Regions from separate parts of the Enterobacter sp. DVT3837 genome, predicted to be linked through region 3. Evidence: riboswitches for the same ligand, from Rfam matches in the RefSeq annotation. Region 3 holds a riboswitch; each other region holds the start of a gene.

Region 1 (5,988 bases), on a different contig from region 3:
CATGCGACTTACGGCGATTTTTGTTTAATCACTTATTTCGTAACGTGTAGTAACTATCTTGTAATACATAAATTTGGATATTGACCTGGATCACTAAAAGCACTGAAAGCTAAAATGCCCTTACGCGAGTGATTTTAAATAAAACCAATAAATACATGTAGATATAAATCTCCTCGTTAAATCCAATGCATGCCAGGCTTTCATAAATACATTAATTATATTTATGTATTTTGTCCGTAAAACGGGCTTTGTTGAATAAATCGAACTTTTGCTGAGTTGAAGGATCAGATCACGTATCTTCCCGACAATGCAGACCGTTCCGTGGCAAAGCAAAAGTTCAAAATCACCAACTGGCCCACCTACAATAAAGCCCTCATCAACCGTGGCTCCATAACTTTCTGGCTGGATGATGAAGCTATTCAGGCCTGGTATGAGTCAGCAACACCTTCTTCACGAGGCAGACCTCAGCGCTATTCTGACCTTGCCATCACTACTGTGCTGGTCATTAAACGCGTATTCAGGCTGACCCTGCGGGCTGCGCAGGGCTTTATTGATTCCATTTTTTCTCTGATGAACGTTCCGCTACGCTGCCCGGATTACAGCTGTGTCAGCAGGCGGGCAAAGTCGGTTAATGTCAGTTTCAAAACGCCCACCCGGGGTGAAATCGCACACCTGGTAATTGATTCCACCGGGCTGAAGGTCTTCGGTGAAGGCGAGTGGAAAGTCAAAAAGCATGGCCAGGAACGCCGCCGTATCTGGCGTAAGCTGCATCTCGCCGTTGACAGTAAAACACATGAAATCATCTGCGCTGACCTGTCGCTGAACAACGTTACGGACTCAGAGGCCTTCCCCGGGTTAATCCGGCAAACCCACCGGAAAATCAGGTCAGCCGCCGCCGATGGCGCTTACGATACCCGGCTATGTCACGATGAACTGCGGCGTAAGAAAATCAGCGCGCTTATCCCTCCCCGAAAAGGTGCGGGTTACTGGCCCGGTGAATATGCAGACCGTAACCGTGCAGTGGCTAATCAGCGAATGACCGGGAGTAATGCGCGGTGGAAATGGACAACAGATTACAACCGTCGCTCGATAGCGGAAACGGCGATGTACCGGGTAAAACAGCTGTTCGGGGGTTCACTGACGCTGCGTGACTACGATGGTCAGGTTGCGGAGGCTATGGCCCTGGTACGAGCGCTGAACAAAATGACGAAAGCAGGTATACCTGAAAGCGTGCGTATTGCCTGAAAACACAACCCGCTACGGGGGAGACTTACCCGAAATCTGATTTATTCAACAAAGCCCGTAAAACGTATAAATCAAGCTCATTCAGTAAAGTTAATTAATATATTTGTGAAAGTTCCTTCTTTTCGAATTAATAGAAACTTTTGAATGAAGGGGGCTTTGGCGTGGAGAAAAATATTTTTAATCGAGAATAAAACATGGTTTTGATTGCTATAAATCAGTGATTGAATTGTTGTAAAAAATGATGTTTTTATTTCTCTTAATTAGAAAATTAGATTGATAGGATTACAAAAAAGATATTAAAGGCAGGTACACCAACGAGTGACTGAGTGCAAAGCGATAGTAACGATAGAGGGAAAGGGGGAAAGGAACGGTTATGCGAGATACTAACAATAAGAATTTTATTGATTTCATGTGAGAGACAAATTGGGGTACAAGGTGAGGTACAGCGTGAAAAAGGATAAACGTAAGTGCAAGCTTGCATCGCCAGGCTACATCCCCTAAGCTGGTAATTAATAAAGAAATGTAATCTACATGACTCGGGGTGCCCTTCTTTGTGAAGGCTGAGAAATACCCGTATTACCTGATCTGGATAATGCCAGCGTAGGGAAGTCAGATGCCTTCCCGGTCATCGCTTCTTCACGCAAGGCAGGAGCGAACCCATGCAGCCTGACCTGCTCGATTTACACGTTTTACATCAGTTCCGAACCCGTTCCCCGCTTACGCATTGTATGACTAACGACGTCGTACAGACCTTTACTGCCAACGTTCTGCTGGCGCTTGGCGCCTCTCCGGCGATGGTGATTGAGGCCGAAGAAGCTGAGCAGTTTGCCGCGATCGCCGATGCATTGCTGATAAACGTTGGCACGCTGACCTCACCGCGAGCGCAGGCGATGCGTCGGGCGATTGAGAGTGCGGTAGCTGCGGGTAAACCCTGGACGCTGGACCCGGTTGCCGTGGGCGCTCTGACGTTTCGCACCCGTTTTTGTCATCAAATCCTCGCCCTGAAACCCGCCGCCATTCGCGGCAATGCTTCTGAAATCCTTGCCCTTGCCGGGATGAGCGCCGGTGGTCGCGGCGTCGATACGACTGACACCACAGCCAGCGCGTTACCTGCTGCACAGGCGCTGGCTCGCCAGACCAATGCCATTGTGGTGGTCACCGGCGAGGTGGATTACATCACTGATGGACAACGAACCCGAACGGTTACCGGCGGCGATCCGCTAATGACGCGCGTCGTGGGAACCGGGTGCGCACTCTCTGCCGTTGTGGCGGCGAGTTGCTCACTGCCGGGCGACAGGCTGGATAACGTCTCCGCCGCGTGCGGGTTTATGAAACGAGCCGGAACGGCAGCCATTGCGCAGTCTCGTGGCCCGGGCAGTTTTGCCAGCGCGTTCCTGGATGCGCTCTACACCCTGGAGGAACTGGCATGAAACGCATTAACGCTCTGACCATTGCCGGCACCGATCCCAGCGGCGGCGCGGGTATCCAGGCCGACCTGAAAACCTTCTCGGCTCTTGGCGCGTACGGATGCTCGGTCATTACCGCGCTGGTGGCGCAAAACACGCTCGGCGTGCAGTCGGTTTACCGTATTGAACCGGATTTTGTTGCCGCGCAGCTGGATTCCGTATTCAGCGACGTGCGAATTGATACCACCAAGATCGGTATGCTGGCAGAGACAGATATTGTTGAAGCGGTGGCTGAGCGACTTAAACGTTATCAGGTACAAAACGTGGTGCTGGATACCGTGATGCTGGCAAAAAGCGGCGATCCATTGCTCTCCGCCTCCGCTGTTGAAACACTGCGTAAAAAGCTACTGCCACAGGTGGCTCTCATCACGCCCAATCTGCCGGAGGCTGCGGCACTGTTGGGGGCAACACATGCGCGAAATGAACGGGAAATGAAAGAGCAGGGGAATGCGCTGCTGGCGATGGGCTGCGGGGCCGTGATGATGAAAGGTGGTCATCTTGACGATGCCGAAAGCCCGGACTGGCTCTTCACCCGAGACGGCGAGCGGCGGTTCACGGCGCCACGCGTACACACTAAAAACACCCACGGCACTGGCTGTACGCTCTCTGCCGCGCTGGCGGCATTACGCCCACGGCATGATAACTGGGCCGATACGGTGAGCGAAGCGAAAACCTGGCTCTCAGCCGCGCTGGCAAAAGCTGATACTCTGGAGGTGGGTCACGGTAATGGGCCGGTACACCATTTTCATGCCTGGTGGTAAGCCGTATACTGGCAGGATACACCACGCCTGAGAAAAACAGAGATGGAACAAGCGCATACCCGGTTAATCGATCAACTAAATGAACGGATCGCCGCGCCCGACAATACGCCGCTGTATCTGAAATTTGCCGAAACGGTAAAAAATGCGGTGCGCAGCGGGGTGCTGGAGCACGGCAATATTCTGCCCGGCGAGCGCGATCTGAGTCAGTTAACCGGTGTGTCGCGCATTACAGTGCGCAAAGCGATGCAGGCTCTGGAGTCCGAAGGGGTGGTGACGCGTGCCCGGGGTTACGGGACGCAAATTAACAACATCTTTGAATATTCGCTTAAAGAAGCGCGCGGTTTCTCTCAGCAGGTGGTACTACGCGGTAAAAAGCCCAATACGCTTTGGGTGAATAAACGCGTGGTGAAGTGTCCGGAAGAGGTCGCCAGCCAGCTGTCGGTGGAGCCGGAGAGCGAGGTCTTTCTCCTTAAGCGTATTCGCTATGTCGACGATGATGCGGTGTCGATTGAGGAGTCGTGGGTTCCGGTGGGGCTGATTCACGATCCGGATGCCATTGGTATCTCGCTGTACGACTATTTTCGCAGCCAGAACATCTTCCCGCAGCGTACCCGTTCACGGGTGAGCGCCCGTATGCCGGACAGCGAATTTCAGGCGCATATAAAGATGGATGACAAAATTCCGGTGCTGGTGATCAAGCAGGTTGCACTTGACCAGCAGCACCGGCCGATTGAGTACAGCATCAGCTACTGTCGCAGCGACCTATACGTCTTTGTGTGCGAGGAGTAATTCCTCGAGAGTAGGGGCGCAATCACCGCCACGGTGGCTGACAACCCAGGCGGCTACCGCATTACCCAGCAGGACAGAGTCTGCAAGACTCCACCCCGCAGCCAGCCCGGCAAGCGTTCCGCCAGCATGACTGTCACCTGCCCCGATTGTATCGACCACGGTGGCGGGAAACGCCGGAACAGAACCTGAGGCGTCACCGTCATGCCAGGTCGCACCGTCTTTGTCGTGGCGAATAATTAGCGCCGAGCCAAAACGCTGCTGCCACTGTGCCCCTAAGCGTGCAGGCGCCATATCAAATCGTTCAGCAGCAATCTGCGCCTCCTGGCGATTAAGCGAGACGATCGGTTTACAGGCCATAATTCGCGCCATTAGTGCGTCAGGAATATCGGCGATGCGTGGGCCAAAATCAATAAAGGCGGCGATCGCCTGTAACCCTTCCAGCCAGGACGTCAGGAGCTCGCCGCACGGCGATGCCAGTTGATAGCCGGAGAGATATACCAGACTCGCTGGCGGCACGTGAAGTGCTTCCAGCCAGCGCTGTTGCCACTGGTTCTCCACACCGCTAAACGACATAAAAGTGCGTTCACCATCCGGCTCTACCAGCGCCAGACACCAGCCGTTATCGCCGGTTTCGGCCTCTACGGCGCTGTGCAAATCCTGCTTCGCCATGGCGTTACGGATAATATCCGCCCAAACGCCATGGCCGACGGGCAGGGCGTTTTGCGCCGTAATGCCGAGCCGTTTAAGGGCGATGGCAATGTTCAGCGCACAGCCGCCGATATTGACGCCCTGCTGTTTAAGCTCGATATCACATCCGCGCCAGGGCAGGGCGTAGGCATCGGCAATAACGTCAATGACCGCTGCGCCCAGCACCGTCACCGGTCGTGTCGCGTGCAGTGTTTTAAGGCGTTGGGCAAAAGAATTCATACGCCCTCCCTTTGCTCCCGGTAGCGCAGAAGTTTCTCGCAATAGTGACCAAAATCAAGCTGGTTCACAGCGTCGAGTTCCTCTTTCAGCTGCGGATCAATAGCCTGCACCCCGTGGAGTGCGCCGCATATGGCCGTCGCCATCGCGCCAATGGTGTCCGTATCACCGCCCAGGTTGGCACATAAAATGGCACAGCGGTTCGGGTCGGTTCCTGCCAGTTCAACCATTGCAATGGCCGCCGGAACGGACTCGATGGTGCTGGTTCCAGCCCCGACGAGCTGATACACCTGCTCGCTGGCCGATTCTGTGCCGTTGGCTTCACGCACGGTTTTAAGCGCCAGCTCAATACGTGCTGCCAGCGACGCGCTGAAGGTGGTGGTTTTCACCTCCTGCGCATAGCGGGCGATACCCGGCAGGGCATCGACGATGTTCTGCCAGCGTTCGCCGTCGATGGCGCGAGAAACCGCCCAGGCAATCACCACCGCGCCGGCAATCGCGAGATCCGATTTATGGGTCGGACTGGAAGCCAGCGCCACCTGTTCAACAAAGTGTTCCAGACGCGTGGCCGGGAGCAGGCAGCCCAGCGGGGAGGCGCGCATCGCCGCCCCGTTAGTCACGCCGTTGTTTTCCAGTTCGCTAACCGGTTTCCCGTCGCGAATCGCGTTAAGCGCGATTTTGGAGGTCGGGCCGAGCACGTTTTTATTAAACGCGTCGAAATCGAGCGCCCAGTGCAGAATATGTTTGCCGATAACGTCTGCGCTAATCTCCCCATCGCATTCGATAATCGCATCCGCCAGACA
Region 2 (5,988 bases), 460 kb from region 3:
AACGTGCTTTTTCCTGCTCCACTTGGGCCCAGAACCGCAATCATCTCTCCCTGGCGGGCAGAAAGCGTGAAGCGCATTGGCAGGTGCTGGTAGAGCCAGGTTACATCAATCAGTTTTAACATCACGCCCCGGAAGTTTTTCGATAACGGTAAATAAGGCAAAGCAGAGTAGCAGCAGCAAGAGTGCCGTGACGGCGCCATCCTGGCTACGGTAGGAGCCGATCTGCTGGTACAGCCAATATGGCAGCGTGCGGAAATCTTCATTGCCGAAGAGCGCGACCACGCCAAAATCACCGATTGAGAGCACGCAGGCGAAAGCCAGCGCCTGTGCCAGCGGGCGTTTTAGTGCCCGCAGTTCGACCACTCTCAGCCGTTGCCAGCCCTGAATGCCAAGTGACTGACACAGCAGAGCGTAGCGGCTATTAACGTCGCGCATCGGGTTTTCCAGTACCTTCAGAGCATAAGGGATCGCCATCAGGGCATTGGTAAATATCACAATGCCGTCGGCACTTTCCGGCAGACCCACGGTACTGTTGAAAAGTAAAAAGAATCCCGTCGCCAGTACAATGCCTGGCATGGCCAGGATCAGCATACCCGTTAGCTCCAGCGCCTGTCCGGCTTTACGGGCATGGCAGGCATAAAGCTCGCGACTGCTCCACAGCAGCATCATGGTCAGTATGACGCACAGCAACCCGGCGGCCAGCGCAATGCGCAGTGAAGTCCAGGTCGCTTGCCAGAGCACAGACTGCTGCAACACGGACAGGAGATTGAGGTTCAGGCCATCGACGATAACGGCCATCAGCGGCGGCAGCATCAGCAGCAGCGCCAGCGTAATAAGCGAAATATCGGTGATACGGCTACGCAGGCTATCCTGGGGATCGCGCCAGCCTGTTATCTGGTTACTGCCCGGCGGAATGGCTTTACTCAGACGCTGGCTCAGCAGCACCAGTACAAGACAGCACACCATCTGAACTATCGCCAGCAGCGCAGCCCGACCAGGATCGTAGTCGTAACTCAGCGCCTGATAGATTGCCAGCTCAATGGTTGTTGCCTGCGGTCCGCCCCCCAGTGAAAGCACGGTAGCAAAGCTGGCAAAGCAGAGCATGAAGATCAGCGCGGCAACTGGCGGGATTTGGCGGCGCAGCCACGGCCACTCAACAAAGCGGAAGAAAGACCAGCCGCGCATGCCCAGCTGTGCCGCAAGCTGGCGTTGCTCTCCGGGGATATTTTCCAGCGCCTGTAAAAAGAGCCGTGTCGCCATCGGCATATTGAAAAAGACGTGCGCCAGCAGGATGCCCTGAAGCCCGTATGGCGAGAAATGCCACTCCAGACCGAGCAGGCCGAACAGTGAAGCCAGCCAGCCCTGACGACCATAAACGCTCAGAATGCCAAACACGGCTACCAGCACGGGCAGGATCAGCGTCATGGCGCACAGGCGCAGCAGCGCCTGCCTGCCGGGGAAACGCCTGCGATAAAGCGCACGAGCAAGGAAAATGGCGGGGATCACCGACAGCAGGGCAGAGAGAAACGCCTGCCAGAAAGAAAAGCGGATAACGTGCCAGAGATAGCTGTCGTGCCAGAGGGAGAGCAGGTCACTCTCTGGCGCGTTCAACCACAATGCAAGAAAAGCGCCCAGGCTGACCGCCACCATCAGCATGGCGGCGAGCAGCCCAGGAATTAACCAGCCGGGAATTAGCGGCTGACGGCGCGTTGCCATTCACTTACCCATGCTGCACGCTGCGAAGCGACCTGGTGCGGCGTAAACTCCAGAGAAGTTTGCGGTTTGGTCAGCTGCTCGAAACCTGCTGGCAGCGCTACGTTGGTCACGGGATACATCCAGTTACCCGCCGGAATGGCATTCTGGAATGCCGGTGAAACCATAAATTTCAGGAACTTCTCGGCAAGTTCTGGCTGTTTGCTGGCCGCGGTACGCGCAGCCACTTCCACCTGCAGGTAATGACCTTCAGCGAAATTGGCCGCGGCATAGTTGTCTTTCTTCTCGGCGATAATGTGGTAGGCCGGGGAGGTGGTGTAACTCAGTACCAGGTCGCTTTCACCTTTCAGGAACAGGCCGTAGGCTTCACTCCAGCCTTTAGTCACGGTGACGGTTTTGGCGGCCAGTTTCTGCCATGCTTCCGGCGCTTTATCCCCATAGACTTTCTGCATCCACAGCAGCAGACCCAGACCCGGAGTGCTGGTGCGAGGGTCTTCATAAATGACGCGCCATTTCTGATCGCCTTCCACCAGCTCTTTCAGGCTTTTCGGCGGGTTCTTCAGCTTGTTTTTGTCGTAAACAAAGGCAAAGTAGCCGTAGTCGAACGGAACGAAAGTGTCATTTTTCCAGCCGCCCGGAACGTTGACGGCATCTGCAGCTACGCCACTTTTGGCAAACAGTTTGGTCTGCGAGGCGGCCTCCAGCAGGTTGTTATCCAGCCCCAGCACCACATCGGCTTTACTGTTTTTCCCTTCCATACGCAGGCGGTTGAGCAGTGAGACGCCATCTTCCAGCGCCACGAATTTCAATTCACAGTTACAGTCCGCTTCAAAGGCTTTTTTCACCACCGGGCCTGGGCCCCAGTCAGCAGAGAAGGAGTCGTAGGTGTAGACCGTCAGAACGGGCTTCGCAATAGCAGGCAGCGCGAACAGCGCCAGCAGGGGGAGAACTTTTTTTAACACTTTGCACCTCAGGGTTGAGTGGCAAAGGATTTTGAGCAACAGCCTCAAATCCCTTCGCCGGCGTTATCCGGATCAGGTTCGACGGGTATTATCTCAGCGCACATCAGTGATGCAGCACCCCGTTGAGAACGGCGCTATTGTAATGATTTGGTGAATATTGCGAAAGCGTTATGGCTCCGGCGGGGCAAACCAGGCGGATTTAAAATCAAACCAGCCTAAGGTGTTCATCCGCAGGCCGCGCATACTGCGCTGACCCTGAATCATCAGCCAGTGATGGATCAGCGGCACAATCGCCTGCTGCGCGAGCAGTTGCTGACACCACGAGGCCAGGTTCATCTCACCTGCTCGCCACCGGGCGGCATCCTGCTGCCAGTCGCGTTCGATGCAGTGCTGGATCAGCGGCACTTCATACAGGTGAGAGAACAGCGAGAAATCGAGCGGTAGGGTGAAGTTGGCGCTGTTCAGCCAGATATCACTGACGATATCTCCGCGGTGCCATTCATCATAATCGACCTCCTGAATGTCGAGATGAACGCCTTCAGCAGCCAGCAGTTTGCTCATGATCCGGGCGATAAAGCGGTGTTCCACATGATCACGGTAATAGGTCAACGTGATCGACTCCAGCCCGGCAGGCTTTTCACCGTGAACCGGTCGGGCGTGATGCCAGCGAGGGAGCAGGCCGTATGCCGGGAACCAGTATGTCTGGTATTGTTCTTCTGCCTGATAGATAAGGTTAGCCGGAGAGAGAACGTGGCTAACCCACCTGCGCACCTCGCGACTGGCGCCACGATGGCTGCGAGCGTCAAACAGCAGGTAATAGCAGCCTTCTTCAAGACGGCTTTCAACCGCTTTTTCCCCCTCGGTTGGCCCTTCCAGCGTTAAGCCGCAGCTCAACTCTTCGCTGATGTCAGGCAGAACCCAGACGTTGACTTCATCGATCAGCGCGCGATAGCCAAAGTAGTCGTCAAAGGCGCGAATTTTAAGCTGGTTGCTGGTATTGCGCGTCACTGCGTAAGGGCCTGTCCCTACGGGCTGGCTGGCAAAATGAGGCAGAGATGCCCATTCGCGCGGCAGGATCATCGACGGAACATAGCCCATTAGCCACGGCAACCACTGGTCTGGCTCGGACAGTTCGATGTCAACGGTCCATGCTGTCGGGGAGTGGATCCGCGAGACATGGGCATACAGAGGAAGTGTGCGCGCGCGCTGAAGAGAATCAATGACGTCGCTCATCTCCAGCTCGCGGCCGTGGTGAAAGTGGATGCCAGGGCGTAAAAAAAAGCGCCAGTGAAGCGGGGAAAGTTGCTGCCAGTGGTGCGCAATATCTGCTTCCAGTTCCCCATTTTCCTCATTTATGCGCGTCAGGCCGCTGAAGATTTGTCGGGCCATATGGGTTTCAGAGCGACGCAACGCCGTGCCGGGTAACAGATTTTTCATTGGCCGATAGTAGAGCACCCGCAGGATGTGTCGGCCCTGACGAAAACTGCGCCCGAGATGTGAAACCAGCATCTGGCGTACGGCCGCTTTGTCGCCGACCAGCTGCACCAGCTGATCGATGCGATCCTGCTCCAGCAAATCTTCTGCACGCTGCTGCTGTAGCGCTAACCCGGTATAGAGAAAGGTCAGACGCGAGCGTTTGCCGCGACCCGCTTCTGCTTCCCAGCTCAACCAGCCTTGCTGTTGCATGGTGTTAAGCAGGGTACGCATATGACGGCGAGAACAGCTGAGCAGGTCAGCCAGCTCGTTCAGCGTGGTCTCCTTCGATTGCCCCTCACAGCACTGCCAGAGGCGGATAAATTGTTGTTGCAGTCGACCGGAAGGCATAAAAGAGGAACTCCTGACAAATAATCAGCAATTTATTAATCCCTATATTAAGCCAATAATAGTTCCCGATGAAGTGAGGAGGTAAATTATGAAGAGGTCTACCGCACGTCAGTTTTATCAGCACTATTTTTCAGCGACAAAAGGAACGTCCTGGCTGGCCCGCCAGTGTGCAGAGCAACGGCTGAAAATTCTGGAAGACCTGATGCAGTGGGACGTTACGAAAGCGACCTCTTCTCGCTGACTCGCCTCGATCATGTGTGACTGAGTATTGGTGCTTATCACCCGCCAGCAAAATGTTTTTGCTGGCTTTTTTCGTTTATTCTTTCACCCAATTTCGATTCGCTTTCACAAGGATTTTCGCATGCTCTGGTTGATGACAATGGGGCGACGCCTGAATGGCGTCTACGCCGCTTTTATGCTGGTGTCCTTTATGATGGGCGTTGCGGGGGCGCTACAGGCGCCGACGCTGAGTCTGTTTCTCAGCCGGGAGGTAGGGGCGCAGCCGTTCTGGGTTGGCCTGTTTTATACCGTCAACGCCATTGCCGGGATTCTGGTCAGCCTGGGGCTGGCAAAACGATCGGACAGCCATGGCGATCGCCGTAAACTGATCCTCTTTTGCTGCGCGATGGCCGTTGGCAATGCGTTACTCTTTGCCTTTAATCGTCATTATCTGACGCTTATCACCTGCGGCGTGCTGCTGGCGTCACTGGCCAATACCGCCATGCCGCAGCTGTTCGCACTGGCGCGTGAGTATGCCGACAATTCCGCGCGGGAAGTGGTGATGTTCAGTTCGGTGATGCGTGCTCAGCTTTCCCTGGCGTGGGTTATTGGCCCGCCTCTGGCCTTCATGCTGGCATTGAATTACGGCTTTACCGCCATGTTCTCCATTGCGGCAGGCATTTTTGCAATAAGCCTTGTGTTGATTGCTTTCGCGCTGCCGTCTGTGGCGCGCGTCGAGCAGACAACGGACAAACCCATTACTCAGGTGAGCGGCTGGCAGGACAAAAATGTCCGCATGCTATTTATCGCCTCCACGCTGATGTGGACCTGCAACACGATGTATATCATCGACATGCCGCTGTGGATCAGCAGCTCCCTGGGGCTGCCGGATAAGCTCGCGGGGATCTTAATGGGAACCGCGGCCGGGTTGGAAATTCCGGCGATGATTCTGGCCGGGTATTACGTGAAGCGTTTTGGTAAACGCAGGATGATGGTCATTGCGGTGGCTGCCGGGGTGATGTTCTACGTGGGGCTGATCTTCTTCCACTCGCGGGAAGCGCTGCTGGCGCTACAGCTATTTAACGCTGTGTTTATTGGGATTGTTGCCGGAATAGGCATGCTCTGGTTCCAGGATTTAATGCCTGGCCGTGCGGGCTCGGCGACCACGCTTTTTACCAACAGTATTTCCACCGGGGTGATTCTGGCGGGGGTGATTCAGGGGGCGCTGTCGCAAAGCTATGGACATGCGTCGGTCTACTGGATGATTGCG
Region 3 (5,988 bases):
GATGTAAGAAGGGCGGGCGGTCAGCGCGACGTCGATTTCCATATCGTCATGCGTTGATACCCCCAGACGCAGCCCTGCGTCGCGGATCGCATTGAGGTCGGTTGTCTCAAGGTCTTCCTGACCCAGATGTACGCCGTAAGCCTGATGTTTGATCGCCAGTCGCCAGTAGTCGTTGATAAACAGGCGAGCGTCATAGCGACGCCCCAGCGCGATGGCAGAAACCACATCCGTCTCTACCTCTTCATCGTGTTTATCTTTAATGCGTAGCTGGATTGTGCGAACGCCCGTCGCAAGCAGGCGCTCTATCCATTCCACGCTATCCACCACCGGATAGAGCCCTAAACGAAAGGGCACAGGTGGAAAATCGGGCTGGTACATTACGCCTCCTCTTTTTTGAGGTAGATTTCACCGCCTTTGGCGCGGAAGGTTTCTGACATATCCGCCATGCCCACTTCAATGGTTTGTGCGGCAGCGTAGTCACGTACCTCCTGGCTGATTTTCATCGAGCAGAATTTCGGCCCGCACATGGAGCAGAAGTGTGCCACTTTGCCTGATTCCTGCGGCAGTGTTTCGTCGTGATAGGCGCGAGCAGTGAATGGGTCGAGCGCCAGGTTGAACTGATCTTCCCAGCGGAATTCGAAGCGTGCTTTCGACATGGCGTTATCACGGATTTGCGCTCCCGGGTGGCCTTTCGCCAGATCGGCTGCGTGGGCGGCAATCTTGTAGGTGATCAGACCCTGTTTTACATCTTCTTTGTTTGGCAGGCCGAGGTGCTCTTTCGGCGTGACGTAGCAGAGCATGGCGCAGCCGAACCAGCCAATCATTGCCGCACCAATCCCGGAGGTGAAATGGTCATAGCCCGGCGCGATATCGGTGGTCAATGGCCCGAGGGTGTAGAACGGCGCTTCGTGGCAGTGCTCCAGCTCTTCGGTCATGTTGCGACGGATCATCTGCATTGGCACATGTCCCGGGCCTTCAATCATCACCTGTACGTCATATTCCCAGGCGATTTTGGTGAGTTCACCCAGCGTGTGCAGTTCGGCAAACTGCGCTTCGTCATTGGCATCGCGGATGGAGCCAGGACGCAGGCCGTCGCCCAGCGACAGAGAGACATCGTACGCGGCGCAGATTTCGCAAATCTCACGGAAGTGTTCGTAGAGGAAGTTTTCCTGATGATGGGACAGACACCACTTCGCCATGATCGAACCGCCGCGCGAGACGATGCCGGTCAGACGTTTCGCCGTCATCGGTACGTAGCGCAGCAGGACACCTGCGTGAATAGTGAAGTAGTCTACGCCCTGTTCAGCCTGTTCCAGTAACGTGTCGCGGAAGGCCTCCCAGGTAAGATCTTCGGCAATGCCGTTGACCTTCTCCAGCGCCTGATACACAGGCACCGTCCCGATTGGTACCGGGCTGTTACGTAGGATCCATTCGCGGGTTTCGTGAATATAACGGCCAGTGGAGAGGTCCATCACCGTGTCCGCACCCCAGCGCGTCGACCAGACCAGTTTTTCCACCTCTTCTTCGATAGACGAAGTAACGGCCGAGTTACCGATGTTAGCGTTGACCTTCACCAGGAAATTACGGCCAATAATCATTGGCTCAGATTCCGGGTGGTTGATGTTGGCAGGGATAATCGCGCGGCCAGCGGCGACTTCATCACGCACAAATTCCGGCGTAATGTTTTCCGGCAGGCGAGCGCCAAAAGATTCTCCCGGATGCTGGTGGCGCAGAATTTCGCTACGGATGCGCTCACGGCCCATGTTTTCGCGAATGGCGATGAACTCCATTTCGGGGGTGACGATCCCCTGACGCGCGTAGTGCAACTGGGTCACGCATTTGCCCGCTTTAGCGCGTTTCGGTGTCAGCAGGCCGGAGAAGCGCAGCTCGTCCAGACCGTCGTCGGCCAGGCGCTCTTTGGTATAGGCAGAACTTTGCTCGTTTAGCTCCTCGCTGTCCTGGCGGGCGTCGATCCACGGTTGACGCAGCTTAGCCAGGCCTTTCTGAACGTTGATGGCAATTTCAGGGTCACCGTAGGGACCGGAGGTGTCATACACCGGCACAGCTTCGTTGTCTTCATACTGTGGGTTATCTTTGCTGCCGCCGATAAGCGTTGGGCTAAGCTGAATTTCACGCATCGGCACGCGGATATCCGCCTGAGAGCCGGTGATGTAGATGCGTTTAGAGTTCGGGAAAGCGGTGCCTTCCAGGGTATCAATGAAGTGTTGGGCGTGTGCGCGCTGTTCGCGGCGGGTCAGTTTAGTAGTGGTAGACATAGCTCATTCCAAAAGTGAAGGACATGGCTTGTCAGACGACGGATGAAGCAAGAGAAGATCGCCCGCAGGCGATACAACAGCAGTGTGACTCTTGTTCCCTTCGCAGGTATTAGCCTGATCAGGTTCCGCGGATCCCGAATTAACGGTCTCAGCCCGCGTTTTTGCAAACGCTGGGCACTCCGACAAGAAAAATCCCCCTCGTGAGAGGGGCGAATGTTTGTAAATTACTCGTTAACGATTAAGAACTCAAGCAGGGCGCGCGATGTTATCTTCGTTGCTGGCACTGAGATTGCTATCCAGCACGAGGGCGATCAGCTTATCTTCCAGTGTGAATCGCTCTTCCAGCGCTTCGCCAAGGTCGGAAAGCGCCTGCTGAAACTCAAGATAGTTATCGTGATCGATCGCATTCTCAAGCGTGGAATCGTAGTAGTCCATAATCTGCTGGGTATTGGCTTCCAGCAGCGGATAGAGTTTGCTGGCCGCTAAATACGGCGTAGTCCCTTCCATTTCGCGGATAATGCGTTCATAAATATTGAAATGGCCGTCGGACAGGTAGTCGACCAGGCTCTGACAAAAATCATCCAGCGCTTTTTCATTCAGACGCATAAACGATTCTTTGCCAGGCTTAATACCGACCAGATTGTAATAAGCCACGAGTAGATGCTTGCGCACATGTAGCCAGCGATCCACCAGTTTGTTACTTCCTCTAACGCGCTCAGTCAGGCTTTCTAGCTGGTTTAACATGTTCGACTCCGCAAAGTTTAGAATTGAATCTGCTTATCCAAAATGTAACCACAATGCTAACAACATGTCAGTGAAGCGAAGGTAGTGCAATAGATATGGATCGTATTATTGAAAAATCAGATCTTGGTTGGTGGATCGTCAGTCACGAACAAAAATTATGGCTCCCCGTCGGGGAAATTCCCTATGGTGCGGCGGAAAAATTCGATCTTGTTGGTCAACCTGCACTGAGGATCGGTGAGTGGCAGGGCGATCCCGTGTGGATGGTCCAGCAGGCTCGACGTCAGGACATGGGATCGGTTCGTCAGGTGCTGGATCTGGATGTGGGGCTGTTCCAGCTGGCGGGCCGTGGTGTACAGCTGGCGGAGTTTTATCGTTCGCATAAATACTGCGGTTACTGCGGGCATACCATGCACCCGAGCAAAACCGAGTGGGCGATGCTCTGCAGCCACTGCCGTGAACGCTACTATCCGCAGATCGCGCCGTGCATTATCGTCGCTATCCGTCGCGAGGATTCCATCCTGCTGGCGCAGCATACCCGTCACCGCAACGGCATTCACACTGTGCTGGCCGGGTTTGTCGAAGTGGGCGAAACGCTGGAGCAGGCGGTGGCGCGCGAAGTGATGGAGGAGAGCGGGATTAAAGTGAAGAACCTGCGCTATGTTACCTCCCAGCCGTGGCCGTTCCCGCAGTCATTAATGACGGCATTTATGGCCGAATATGATAGCGGGGACATCGTCATCGACCAGAAAGAGTTACTGGAAGCGAACTGGTATCGGTATGACGATTTACCTCTGTTACCGCCGCCAGGTACGGTGGCGCGTCGGCTAATAGAAGATACTGTGGCAATGTGTCGGGCTGAGTATGAGTAGTGTTACACTGAGGCCATGACGCTTAAGGAACTGCAAAAATGACCGAACTGAAGAACGATCGTTATCTGCGTGCGCTGCTGCGCCAGCCCGTTGATGTCACCCCGGTGTGGATGATGCGCCAGGCGGGACGCTATCTGCCAGAGTACAAAGCCACGCGCGCGCAGGCAGGCGATTTTATGTCGCTGTGCAAAAACGCTGAGCTGGCCTGTGAAGTGACGCTCCAGCCGCTGCGCCGCTTCCCGCTGGATGCTGCGATCCTCTTCTCGGATATTCTGACCATCCCGGATGCGATGGGCCTTGGGCTCTATTTTGAAACCGGTGAAGGTCCACGTTTCACCTCCCCAATCAAAAGCAAAGCCGACGTCGACAAGCTGCCTGTTCCCGATCCTGAAGATGAACTGGGCTATGTGATGAATGCCGTGCGCACTATTCGCCGTGAGCTGAAAGGTGAAGTGCCGCTGATCGGTTTCTCTGGCAGTCCGTGGACGCTGGCGACTTACATGGTTGAAGGTGGCAGCAGCAAGGCTTTCACCGTGATTAAAAAGATGATGTACGCGGAGCCGCTGGCGTTGCATGCGCTGCTCGACAAGCTGGCGAAGAGCGTCACGCTCTACCTCAACGCGCAGATTAAAGCGGGCGCACAGTCGGTGATGATTTTCGACACCTGGGGCGGCGTACTTACCGGACGCGATTATCAGCAGTTTTCGCTCTATTACATGCACAAGATCGTTGATGGCCTGCTGCGTGAAAACGAAGGCCGCCGCGTGCCGGTGACCTTGTTCACTAAAGGCGGCGGTCAGTGGCTGGAGGCGATGGCTGCAACGGGATGTGACGCGCTGGGTCTCGACTGGACAACCGATATTGCCGATGCGCGCCGTCGCGTGGGTGACAAGGTGGCGCTGCAGGGCAATATGGATCCGTCCATGCTTTATGCACAGCCGGCTCGCATTGAAGAAGAGGTGGCAACTATTCTCGCCGGTTTCGGCCAGGGCGAAGGGCACGTCTTTAACCTCGGGCATGGTATTCATCAGGACGTGCCGCCAGAACACGCTGGCGCGTTTGTGGAGGCGGTACACCGACTCTCTGCGCAATACCACAAGTAAGGAATCTCTATGGATCTCGCGTCATTACGCGCCCAACAAATTGAACTGGCTTCATCCGTGATCCGCGAGGATCGTCTGGATAAGGATCCCCCGCAGTTTATCGGTGGAGCTGACGTCGGGTTTGAGCAGGGTGGGGACGTGACGCGAGCAGCGATGGTGGTACTGAAATATCCCTCGCTTGAGCTGGTGGAGTACAAAGTGGCGCGTATTGCCACCACTATGCCGTACATCCCGGGCTTTCTCTCCTTCCGCGAATACCCCGCGCTGCTGGCAGCGTGGGAGCAGCTCTCGCAAAAACCTGACCTGCTGTTTGTTGATGGACACGGTATCTCACACCCGCGCCGTTTAGGCGTGGCCAGCCACTTTGGCCTGCTGGTGGATGTTCCCACCATCGGCGTTGCTAAGAAACGCTTGTGTGGTGCGTTTGAACCGCTTTCTGCCAAGCCTGGCGCGCTGGCACCGCTCATTGATAAAGGTGAGCAACTGGCGTGGGTATGGCGCAGCAAAGCCCGTTGTAACCCGCTGTTTATTGCCACCGGACATCGGGTGAGCATGGATAGCGCTCTGGCGTGGGTGCAGCGCTGTATGAAGGGATACCGTTTGCCTGAGCCAACACGCTGGGCAGACGCGGTAGCTTCTTCACGCCCGGCTTTTGTTCGTTGGCAGGAAATTCAGCGATGATTCAGGTAAACTGCGCCTAATTTTCGATTCGAGAGATCATCATGTTACAAAACCCGATTCACCTGCGCCTTGAGAAGCTGGAAAGCTGGCAGCACGTCACCTTTATGGCTTGCCTGTGCGAGCGCATGTATCCCAACTATGCCGCGTTCTGCAAGCAGACGGGCTTTGGTGATGGTCATATTTATCGCCGAATTCTGGATCTGATCTGGGAAACGCTGACGGTGAAAGACGCGAAGGTGAATTTCGACTCTCAGCTCGAAAAGCTGGAAGAGGCGATTCCGGTCGCGGATGATTTTGACCTGTACGGTGTCTATC

Evidence for each region. Region 3 has a riboswitch for thiamine pyrophosphate ahead of thiC (phosphomethylpyrimidine synthase ThiC). Riboswitches for the same ligand answer to the same signal wherever they lie in the genome.
Region 1: linked by a shared signal. The riboswitch ahead of thiM (hydroxyethylthiazole kinase) and the one ahead of thiC (phosphomethylpyrimidine synthase ThiC) in region 3 are both predicted to bind thiamine pyrophosphate.
Region 2: linked by a shared signal. The riboswitch ahead of thiB (thiamine ABC transporter substrate binding subunit) and the one ahead of thiC (phosphomethylpyrimidine synthase ThiC) in region 3 are both predicted to bind thiamine pyrophosphate.

What each region holds. Positions count from the first base shown of each region.
Region 1 covers NZ_JBWDLA010000002.1:100,683-106,670, forward strand. The annotation lists gene AC0XWG_RS15385 (IS5-like element IS903B family transposase) at 277-1,245, shown strand; TPP riboswitch at 1,773-1,869, shown strand; gene thiM (hydroxyethylthiazole kinase) at 1,905-2,675, shown strand; gene thiD (bifunctional hydroxymethylpyrimidine kinase/phosphomethylpyrimidine kinase) at 2,672-3,472, shown strand; gene AC0XWG_RS15400 (GntR family transcriptional regulator) at 3,515-4,261, shown strand; gene AC0XWG_RS15405 (PfkB family carbohydrate kinase) at 4,235-5,188, opposite strand; gene AC0XWG_RS15410 (ADP-ribosylglycohydrolase family protein) at 5,185-5,988, opposite strand, start outside.
Region 2 covers NZ_JBWDLA010000001.1:731,235-737,222, reverse strand. The annotation lists gene thiQ (thiamine ABC transporter ATP-binding protein ThiQ) at 1-122, opposite strand, end outside; gene thiP (thiamine/thiamine pyrophosphate ABC transporter permease ThiP) at 106-1,716, opposite strand; gene thiB (thiamine ABC transporter substrate binding subunit) at 1,692-2,675, opposite strand; TPP riboswitch at 2,707-2,807, opposite strand; gene sgrR (HTH-type transcriptional regulator SgrR) at 2,844-4,499, opposite strand; gene sgrT (glucose uptake inhibitor SgrT) at 4,588-4,740, shown strand; gene AC0XWG_RS03575 (sugar efflux transporter) at 4,861-5,988, shown strand, end outside.
Region 3 covers NZ_JBWDLA010000001.1:1,186,740-1,192,727, reverse strand. The annotation lists gene thiE (thiamine phosphate synthase) at 1-378, opposite strand, end outside; gene thiC (phosphomethylpyrimidine synthase ThiC) at 378-2,276, opposite strand; TPP riboswitch at 2,355-2,468, opposite strand; gene AC0XWG_RS05795 (Rsd/AlgQ family anti-sigma factor) at 2,523-3,020, opposite strand; gene nudC (NAD(+) diphosphatase) at 3,116-3,889, shown strand; gene hemE (uroporphyrinogen decarboxylase) at 3,928-4,992, shown strand; gene nfi (deoxyribonuclease V) at 5,002-5,673, shown strand; gene AC0XWG_RS05775 (YjaG family protein) at 5,715-5,988, shown strand, end outside.